DNA from 2 places in the Phenylobacterium sp. FG114 genome. Region 2 is predicted to be linked to the other one. Evidence: predicted binding sites of a transcription regulator. Region 2 holds the regulator's gene; the other holds the start of a gene.
What was found. Region 2 encodes HrcA, which represses chaperone genes, less so after heat shock. Its sites were predicted from a motif close to GTTAGCANTCNNNNNNNNNGANTGCTAAC; they were not measured.
Positions count from the first base shown of each region.

Region 1 (5,129 bases), on a different contig from region 2:
TCGATCTCGATCCGCGCGCGGCTGACGATCTCGAGGTTGCCGCCCAGCTGGATGATCGGCTTGCCGAAGGCCACGCGGGTCATGCCGCGGGTCACCATCAGGTCCAGCGCCTTCTCGGCCGAGCCGATGGCGCGCATGCAGTGGTGGATGCGGCCCGGGCCCAGGCGCAGCTGGCTGATCTCGAAGCCGCGGCCTTCGCCCAGCAGCATGTTCGAGGCCGGCACGCGGGCGTTGTCGAACACGATGTGCATGTGACCATGCGGGGCGTCGGGGTCACCGAACACCTGCTGGCCCTGGATCACCTTCACCCCGGGGGTGTCGAGCGGCACCAGGATCTGCGACTGCTGCAGATGAGGCGGGGCGTTCTCTTCCCCGGTGCGCACCATGGTGATCATCACCTTGCAGCGCGGGTCGCCGGCGCCCGAGATGTAGTGCTTCTCGCCGGTGATGATGTACTCGTCGCCGACGCGCACGGCGCGGGTGTCGATGTTCTTGGCGTCCGAGCTGGCGGTGTTCAGCTCGGTCATGCAGTAGGCCGAGCGGATCTTGCCCTCCAGCAGGGGCTCCAGCCATTGCTTCTTCTGCTCGGGCGTGCCGACGCGTTCCAGCACTTCCATGTTGCCGGTGTCGGGCGCGGCGCAGTTCATGGTCTCCGACGCAAGCCGGTTCTTGCCCAGCTCCACGGCGATGTAGGCGTAGTCGAGGTTCGAGAGTCCCTCGCCCGTCTCGGCGTTCGGCAGGAAGAAGTTCCACAGGCCGGCGGCCTTGGCCTTCTCCTTCGCCGCGTCCAGCACTTCCAGCTGGCCCGGCGCATACTGCCAGATGTCGGGACGGCCCTCGCCCAGCCGATGGAACTCCTCGCTCATCGGCTCGACGACGTCGCGGATGAAGTCCTTCACCTTGTTGAGGAGCGGCACCGCCTTCTCCGACATGCGCAGGTCGTTCAGCTCGTCCTGCGGGTTCAGGCCGAAGCTGGATTGGGGCCGTTCAGCGGCGATGTTCATCGGGTCACTCCCTGCGCGATTGTCTCACGCTACCTTTGACCCACTTTCACCAAAAATCAAACAACTGTTTCAATCAACGAAGTAATGTGAAAGGCCTCCGCCGTGAGGCGGAGGCCTTTCGGGTGGGCCAGGGGGAGGACTGGCCGCGGAGAGGCTCAGGCGACGGCTTCGCGGCGCGCCTTTCGCAGGGCCAGGAACTGCAGGTCGGCGACGCCCAGCGCCGCGGCCGCCTGGCCGACCACCAGCGCAAGGCCCAGCGAGGTCGGCTGCGCCCAACCCAGGGCCAGCAACGCGATGCTCTCGACCGCCCAGAGCGTGTTGAACGCCACCAGCGTCCAAACCGCCTTGCGGGGCAGGGCCGGGCGGCTCGCCATCCAGGCCAGCAACGCGGCGTAGGGCAGCAGGAACCAGCCGACCGGCTGCATCAGGGCGGGCGACAGGCCGAGCGGGCCTTCGAGCCAGCCGGCGTCGAAGGCGAAGGCGGCGCCCATCACGCCACACGCGGCGGCGTCGGCGGCGATGACGGTGCGCAGGAAGGTCGAGCGGACGGCGGTCATTGGGAAGCTCCTTGAGCGTGTTGACGCCCAGAGGCTCCCCCGTCCCGCGCGGCGGGTCGATTACCTGCGAGGTCAAGCTCACGCCACGGCGTGGCAGACCGCCTCGATGTTGTGCCCGTCGGGGTCGAGCACGAACGCCCCGTAGTAGGTTGGGTGGTAGTGCGCCCGCAGTCCGGGCGCGCCATTGTCCCGCGCGCCAGCTGCCAGAGCCACCGCATGGAAGGCGTCGACCGCCGCCCGGTTGGGCGTCGCGAACGCGACGTGAGCATAGCCGCTGCGGCCGTCGCTACCGATCCAGAAGAACGGCCGATCCGAGCCGTAGCCGGCATAGGTCTGGCCGTCGCCGAAGAGGCGCTTCAGCCCGAGCGGCGCCAGTGCGGCGTCGTAGAACGCTTCGGCGCGGCCATAGTCCGCGACCTTCAGGCTGACGTGGTCGAGGACCGCGCCGGCCATCGCCCTTACTTCACCGGCACGTGGTCGACGTGCGGGCACACGGCCGCCATCAGCGCTTCGTTGTCGGAGCCCTCGGCCTTCTTGGGCGTGGCCTTGCGCCAGTCGTCGGCGATCGCCAGCGGCGCCGACGGCTTGTACGAGCCGAGCTGGATCAGGTTCTTCTTGCCGCAGTCGATGGCGATCACGCTGCCGACGCCGTCGGGCTTGCCGGGCGCCGACGGGCCCAGGTTGGCCGAAGGCTTGGAGATGGCCTGCATGATCACCAGGCGGCCCGTCTCCTTGTCCTTGTAGGAATAGTCGCCGTCGTAGGACCACGCGGTGCCGTTCGCGCCGTCGACGTACTTGGTCCACTTCTCGGCCGAGGCGGCCCCGGCGATCAGCGACAGGGCGGCGGCAAGCGCGAAGGCGCGGCGCATGAGCAGTCTCTCCAAACAAGCGTTCGGAGCGGACCCTAGACGCGGATTTGGGCGGTCTCCAGACATTTCGGCGGCGTCACGCCACCCGCTTCGCCGGACTGTTCAGCGCCCGCTCCGCGTCGCCCATGTAGTCCCGGGTGATCGGCAGGGCGTCGACCCGCTTGGCGAGCTGGATCTGCCAATTGAACTGCCGCCGCGCGCGGAAGCTCTGCTCGGCGATGCCGAGATAGAACTCCCACATCCGACAGAACCGCTCGTCGTAGAGCTCGGCGATCTCGGGCCGCACGGCCGCGAACCGCTGACGCCAGTGCTTGATCGTCTCGGCGTAGTGCAGGCGCAGGATCTCCAGGTCGGTGACCATCAGGCCCGCCCGTTCGATCGCCGGCATGATCTCGCTGAGCGCCGGGCTGTAGCCGCCCGGGAAGATGTACTTGGCGACCCAGGCGTTGGTGACCCCGATCTCCGGCCGCCCGATCGCGTGGATCAGCGCCACGCCGTCGTCCTTGAGCAGCCGCGCCACGCCGTCGAAATACTCCTGGTAGTTCGGTCGACCCACGTGTTCGAACATACCGACCGAAACGATCCGGTCGTAGGTCTCGGTCACGTCGCGATAGTCCGTGAGCGAGAACCGCGCCCGACTGGCCAGGCCCTTGGCCTCGGCCCGCGCCTTGGCCACGGAAAGCTGCTCGACAGACAGCGTCACGCCGTCCACCTCGGCCCCGGTCTCCTCGGCCAGGGTCATGGCCATGCCGCCCCAGCCGCAGCCGATATCCAGCACCTTCATCCCCGGCGCGATGGCCAGCTTGGCCGCGATGTGACGCTTCTTGGCGAGCTGGGCCTCCTCGAGCGTCATGTCCGGCCGGGCGAAATAGGCGCAGCTGTACTGCATGTCGGCGTCCAGGAAGCGCCGGTAGAGGTCGTTCGACAGGTCGTAATGGTGGGCCACGTTCGCCTTCGCCTGCCGCCGGGCGTTGGCCTCGACCTTGCGCTCGCGCAGCCACAGCTGCAGGCGGTTGCGCTTCTTCCGCGGCTTGTTCTTCGCATTGGCGCCGATCAGGTCGACGAACTCGGCGATTTCGCCCTGCTCCAGCACCAGGCCGCCGTCCATATAGGCCTCGCCCACGGCCAAGCCGGGATAGGCGGCGATCCGCGCCGCCCAGGCCGCGCTGGTGATCCGCGCGACCAGCGGCGGTCCGCTGCCGTCGCCCAGGCGCAGCGTCCGGCCGCCCGGCAGCTTCAGCGTGAGGTCGCCCTCGCGGACAACCTTCTCCAACACGGCTTGCAGTCCCATGCCGGACCTCCCAACTGACGCGCACGGAGTCTAGGGGCCGGCGCGCGAAAGCCAAGGGCGCGCGCGGTTTTTGCACGTTCGCCTTGACTTGCCGGGGCGGTGTTCCTAACTCCCCGACCGACGTTGGCACTCATGGGTTGGGACTGCTAACAGCCACACCCCTCCCTGCCGCGTCGCTCGATTTTTGAACCGTTCCGTACGGAAGAGAGAGAACACACATGGCGTTTCGTCCCCTGGGAGATCGCGTCCTCGTCAAGCGCGTCGAGGAAGAGGAAAAGACCAAGGGCGGGATCATCATCCCCGACACCGCGAAGGAAAAGCCGCAGGAAGGCGAAGTGATCGCCACCGGCCCCGGCGCCCGTGACGAGTCCGGCAAGGTCCAGCCGCTGGACGTCAAGGCCGGCGACCGCATCCTCTTCGGCAAGTGGTCCGGCACCGAGGTCAAGCTCGACGGCCAGGACCTCCTGATCATGAAGGAAAGCGACATCCTGGGCGTCGTCTCGTAACGACCCGGCTGCCGCCGTCCCCACCGAAATTCTAGGAAAGAGAACCAGCCATGGCTGCCAAAGACGTCTATTTCGCCTCCGACGCGCGCGACCGCATGCTGCGCGGCGTCAACACCCTCGCCAACGCGGTGAAGGTCACCCTGGGCCCCAAGGGCCGCAACGTGGTCATCGAGAAGTCCTTCGGCGCGCCGCGCTCGACCAAGGACGGCGTGTCGGTCGCCAAGGAAATCGAACTGTCCGACAAGTTCGAGAACCTGGGCGCCCAACTGATCCGCGAAGTCGCGTCCAAGACCAACGACAAGGCCGGTGACGGCACCACGACCGCCACGGTCCTGGCGCAAGCCATCGTGGTCGAAGGCCTGAAGTCGGTCGCCGCCGGCATGAACCCGATGGACCTGAAGCGCGGCGTCGACAAGGCGGTCGCCAAGGTCATCGAAGAGATCAAGGCCAACGCCAAGAAGGTCTCGGCCAACTCGGAAATCGCCCAGGTCGGCACCATCTCGGCCAACGGCGACACCGAAGTCGGCGAGATGATCGCCCGCGCCATGGAAAAGGTCGGCAACGAGGGTGTGATCACCGTCGAGGAAGCCAAGACCGCCGAAACCGAACTCGACGTCGTCGAAGGCATGCAGTTCGACCGCGGCTACCTGTCGCCCTACTTCATCACCAACGCCGAGAAGATGGAGGCCGACCTCGAAGAGCCGCTCATCCTGCTCTTCGAAAAGAAGCTCTCCACCCTGCAGCCCCTGCTGCCGGTCCTGGAAGCCGTGGTCCAGTCGGGCCGCCCGCTCCTGATCATCGCCGAGGACGTCGAAGGCGAAGCCCTGGCCACCCTGGTGGTCAACAAGCTGCGGGGCGGCCTGCGGGTCGCGGCCGTCAAGGCTCCGGGCTTCGGTGATCGC
Region 1 is NZ_JBMDKU010000009.1:57,750-62,878, reverse strand. It holds gene ACODSY_RS16330 (acyl-CoA dehydrogenase family protein) at 1-1,004, opposite strand, end outside; gene ACODSY_RS16325 (hypothetical protein) at 1,160-1,561, opposite strand; gene ACODSY_RS16320 (VOC family protein) at 1,640-2,014, opposite strand; gene ACODSY_RS16315 (hypothetical protein) at 2,020-2,430, opposite strand; gene ACODSY_RS16310 (class I SAM-dependent methyltransferase) at 2,507-3,721, opposite strand; gene groES (co-chaperone GroES) at 3,940-4,227, shown strand; gene groL (chaperonin GroEL) at 4,278-5,129, shown strand, end outside.
Region 1: groES (co-chaperone GroES) is a predicted target of HrcA. The motif match lies at 3,844-3,872, and genes of this name have one in related genera.

Region 2 (5,129 bases):
CAGCGGAAAGCGGCCATCAGCTTGCCCGTGGCCGCATCCTCCATCCGAGCGTCCCACACCTGGGTTGTGCGTCCGCCGTGCAGCAGGGTTGCGGTGCAGACCGCCTCGCCCCCGCGCAGGGTGCCGGTGAAGTTGCACTTCACCTCGGCGGTGGTGAAGCCGCTCGCCCCCTCGGGCCAGGCGGTGGAGACACCATAGGCGCAGAGGATGTCGGCCACAGACAGTACCGCGCCGGCCAGCAGGAACCCCGTGTGGGCGACGAGATCGGTCCGAACGGGGAGCCTGCCGACGACGCGGCCCGGCTCCACCTCGGTGATCGTCAGGCCGAGGTGTCCGGGAAGCTTGCCCACATTGGCGCGGTTCAGATCCTCGACACTGGTGCGGTTGGTAGTGGCCGGCACGCGCATTCTCCCCTGGTTGCAGCGAGCGTCCCCGGTCTGCACGGGCTCTGCAACAGCTCCACCGTGGTTGCACCGCAACGCAGGTCGTGCGGCATTGCAGCGCAATTATATTCACTAACGGGAGAAATACTTGATTTCCCCGAGGAGCGGGGCCATATGCCCAGCTACGCTGCATTGCACAAAAAGGAGTGACGCAGATGGTCGCCCTGTTCGAAAAGTTCCTCGACGCGATGTTCGCCCCGCTGGCGCGCGAACTCGAGCGCCTGCCGGCTTCGGCGATGCGCTTCAACGTGTTCTTCTGATCCACGACGAACGCTCCTTCTCCCCCTGCGGGAGAAGGTGTCGGCGTCAGCCGACGGATGAGGGGTCGCACGGCGTTGTCCGGCGACCCCTTCGTCGTTTCAGGTGGAGAGGTTGGCGCGACCCCTCATCCGTCACCCTGCGGGCGACACCTTCTCCCGCAGGGGGAGAAGGACACTAGGAGCCCGTCGCCGCCCGCTGCAGCTCGCAGAGTTCGCCGATGCCCTTGCGGGCCAGGGAGAACAGGGCCTCGAACTCGGCCTGGCTGAAGCCGCGCTTCTCGCCCGTGGCCTGGATCTCGACGATGTCGCCCGATCCCGTCAGGACGAAATTGGCGTCGGCCTCGGCGTTGGAGTCCTCCTCGTAGTCGAGGTCCAGCACCGGCGTACCCGAGAAGATGCCGCAGCTCACCGCGGCCACCTGGTCGAGGATCGGGTCGGTGGTGATGAGGCCCTCGTCCAGCAGGTACTTGGTGGCCAGCCGCAAGGCGACCCAGGCGCCGGTGATCGATGCAGTGCGGGTGCCGCCGTCGGCCTGAAGCACGTCGCAATCGAGGGTGATCTGGCGCTCGCCCAGGGCCTTCAGGTCGATCACGGCGCGCATGGAGCGGCCGATCAGGCGCTGGATCTCCTGGGTGCGCCCGCTCTGCTTGCCCTGCGCGGCTTCACGGCGGCCCCGCGTGTGGGTGGCCCGCGGCAGCATGCCATACTCGGCGGTGACCCAGCCCTGGCCCTTGCCGCGCAGGAAGCCCGGGACGCCCTCTTCCAGGCTGGCGGTCACCAGAACCTTGGTGTGGCCGGCGGTGATCAGGCAGGAGCCCTCGGCATAGCGGGTGACCCCCGTCTCGAGCGTGATCGGGCGAAGCAGGTCGGGGGTGCGTTCGGAGGGGCGCATCTCGTCTTGGGTTCTTGTGTGCGCAGCTTGCGCCGCTGAGGGCCGCGCTTATCCTAGATAGCGACGGCCGCGTCCATGGCCGCCGGAGAGACCTTGCCGAACCCTGTGACGCCTCCACTGTTCTCCCACGGGCCGACGCTCACCGACATGGATTCCCGGGCGCGGGAAATCTTTCGCCGCATCGTGGAGAGTTATCTGGAAACGGGAGAGCCGGTGGGCTCGCGCACGCTGTCCAAGGCCGGGGTGTCGCTGTCGCCGGCGTCGATCCGCAACACCATGCAGGACCTGACCCAGCTCGGCCTGCTGGGCGCGCCGCACGTCAGTGCGGGCCGGCTCCCGACCCATGCCGGTCTGCGCCTGTTCGTCGACGGGCTGATGGAGGTGGGCGACGTCGGCGACGACGAGCGGCGCAACATCGAGGCCCGCCTGCGCGCCCATGGCGGCAACTACGAGGACGCGCTGAACGAAGCCTCAGCGATCCTTTCGGGGCTGGCCGGGGGCGCGGGGATCGTGGTGACGCCCATGCGCGACGCGGGCGTGACGCACGTGGAGTTCGTGCCGCTGTCCGGCGACCGGACGCTGGCGATCATGGTGTTCGACGATGGATCGGTCGAGAACCGCCTGATCCGCTTGCCGGCCGGCGTGACCCCGTCGGCGCTGCAGGAGGCCTCGAACTTCCTCAACGCGCGCCTGCGGGGCCGCACCCTGGGCGAGGCGAAGGTCGATCTTCGCGCCGAATTGGACCGCGCCCGCCAGGAGCTCGACGCCACCGCGGCGAAGCTGGTGGAAGACGGGCTGGCGGCCTGGGGCGGCGGCGAGGCCGAGGAGCGGGCCCTGATCGTGCGCGGCCGGGCCAACCTGCTCGAGGACCGCGAGGCGCTGGAGGATCTGGAGCGCGTGCGCTCCCTGTTCGAGGACCTGGAGCAGAAGGAGCAGCTGATCCAGCTTCTCGACGGCGTCCGGGACGGCGAGGGGGTGAGAATCTTCATCGGCGCCGAAACGCGACTCTTTTCCCTTTCAGGTTCCGCTGTGATCGCGGCGCCCTATATGACGGGCGCGCAGAAGGTCGTGGGCGCGATCGGCGTCATCGGCCCTGCGCGTCTGAACTATGCCCGGATCATTCCGTTGGTGGACTATACCGCCCGCGTGCTTGGCCAGGTGATGAACGCGTAAGCGAGGCAGGCGGAAGTGGCGCCGTCTGCCAAGCGATAAGACAACCAAGGGTCCGAACCAAGAGATGTCCGAAGAGAACACGCCCGCCGACTTCGAAGCGGATGGCGACGAAGGCAACGCCAACATCGACAAGCTGCTGGCCGAGATCCAGTCGCTGAAGGAGCAGGTGCTCCGCTACGCCGCCGACGCCGAGAACACCAAGCGCCGCGCCGAGCGCGAGATGAACGACGCGCGCGCCTACGCGATCACCAAGTTCGCCCGCGACCTGCTGGGCGCCGCCGACATCTTCGACCGCGCCCTGGCCGCGGCGCCGGCGGACGCCGAGGGTCCGATGAAGAACTTCATCGTCGGCGTCGAGATGACCGCCAAGGAGCTGCAGGGCGCGTTCGAGAAGAACGGCCTGAAGAAGGTCGATCCCGCCAAGGGCGAGAAGTTCGACCCGCACAAGCACCAGGCGATGATGGAACAGCCTGACACCGACGTCGCTCCCGGCGGCGTGGTCCAGGTGATGCAGCCCGGCTACGAGCTGCTGGGCCGGCTGGTCCGCCCGGCCATGGTGGTCGTCGCGGCCAAGGCCGCCGGCGCGCCGAAGCCCGAGGGCGGCGGCGGACCCAATCCCTATGGCGCCGGCGAGGACGCCGACTCCGGCGGCAGTGTCGACACCCGCGCCTGATCGCCCGTTCGATACGCCTTTGAGACGCCCCGCGGCCTTCGCGGGGCGTTTTGCTGTGGGTGAGGCGGTCCCGCTCTTTCCCGCCTGTCGAATTTGGCTAATGTCGCAAGTCCCCTCTTTTCGGGGCGCATGCCGGCACGGGTGATTCGCCGACGGCGTGCGATTGGCGAGCCGGGACCGACATGAAGCTTACGATCGAACGCGCCGCGCTGCTTCGCGCGCTGGGCCACGTGCAGAGCGCCGTCGAGCGCCGCAACACCATTCCGATCCTGTCCAACGTCTTGCTGTCGGCCGAGCGCGACCGGCTGACGTTCTCGGCCACGGACCTGGACCTCGAAATCATCGACGAGGCGATGGCCCAGGTGGACCAGCCCGGGCAGATCACCGCCCCGGCCCACACGCTCTATGAGATCGTCCGAAAGCTGCCCGAAGGCGCCGACGTCTCGCTGAGCTTCACGGGCGACGATCCGCGCCTGACGGTCGCCGCCGGGCGCTCGCGCTTCAACCTGCCGGTGCTGCCGGCCGGCGACTTCCCGGTGATGTCGGCCGAGGGCTTCGCGGGCGCGCTTGAGGTCGATGTGAACGACCTGATCCGGCTGATCGACAAGACCCGCTTCGCCATCTCCGCCGAGGAGACGCGCTACTACCTGAACGGCCTCTACGTGCACACGGTGGTGATCGACGGCAGTCCGCGCCTGCGCGCCGTGGCCACCGACGGTTCGCGCCTGGCGCTGGCGGATATGCCGGCCCCAGAGGGGGCTGCAGGAGCTCCGGGCGTCATCGTGCCCCGCAAGACCATCGGCGAGCTGCGCCGCCTGCTGGAGGACGCGGGCGAGAACGTCAGCCTGCAGATCAGCCCGCAGAAGGTGCGCCTGGAGATGAGCGGCGCCGCCCTGACCTCGAAGGTGATCGACGGCAACTTTCCCGACTACGGGCGGGTCATCCCCAAGGACAACAACCGCACGGTCATGGTCGACGCCAAGCTGTTCGCCCAGGCGGTGGACCGGGTGGCCACCATCTCGGCCGAGAAGAGCCGCTCGGTGCGCATGGCCATCGAGAGCGGGCGCGTGGTGCTCACGGTCCGCAACATGGAAGCCGGCCAGGCCGTCGAAGAGCTGGAGATCGACTACGACGGCGAGCCCTTCGAGCTGTCGTTCAACGCCCGCTACCTGCTGGACATCACCGACCAGATCTCGGGCGGCAGCATGGAGCTCCGCTTCGGCGGTCCGAACGATCCGGCCCTGGTGCTCGATCCGGGCGACGCGGACGTCCAGTACATCCTGATGCCGCTGCGGGTGTAGGGCGCTGAAATCCCTCCCCGTCAGGGGAGGGAAAGGTGAGGTCAGTGCCCGTGGGGCCCCTCGTAGACCCCGGGAGCCAGACGCTCGTCCTCGGGCCCCTCGCTGCCGGCAGCGAGGACGAAGCGGCGGTCGCAATAGGGGCACTCCACGAAGGTGGCCTCCCCCATCTCCAGCCACACGCGCGGATGGCCCAGCGCGCCGCCGACGCCGTCGCAGGCGATCCGGCCGGTGCGCACCACGATCACTTCGGGGGCCGGCAGGTCGGGCGTCAGCGCCGGTTGGGCCGGCATCGGCTCGGGCTGGGTCTGGGCGGAAGCGCCCTTGTTGCGGACGATACGGGCCATAGTCTTCAAAACCTCGATGCCGCCCGGCTTGGCTGAGGGGCGG
Region 2 is NZ_JBMDKU010000001.1:29,163-34,291, reverse strand. It holds gene ACODSY_RS00175 (PaaI family thioesterase) at 1-401, opposite strand, end outside; gene rph (ribonuclease PH) at 879-1,595, opposite strand; gene hrcA (heat-inducible transcriptional repressor HrcA) at 1,743-2,768, shown strand; gene grpE (nucleotide exchange factor GrpE) at 2,794-3,441, shown strand; gene dnaN (DNA polymerase III subunit beta) at 3,624-4,742, shown strand; gene ACODSY_RS00150 (zinc-finger domain-containing protein) at 4,784-5,032, opposite strand.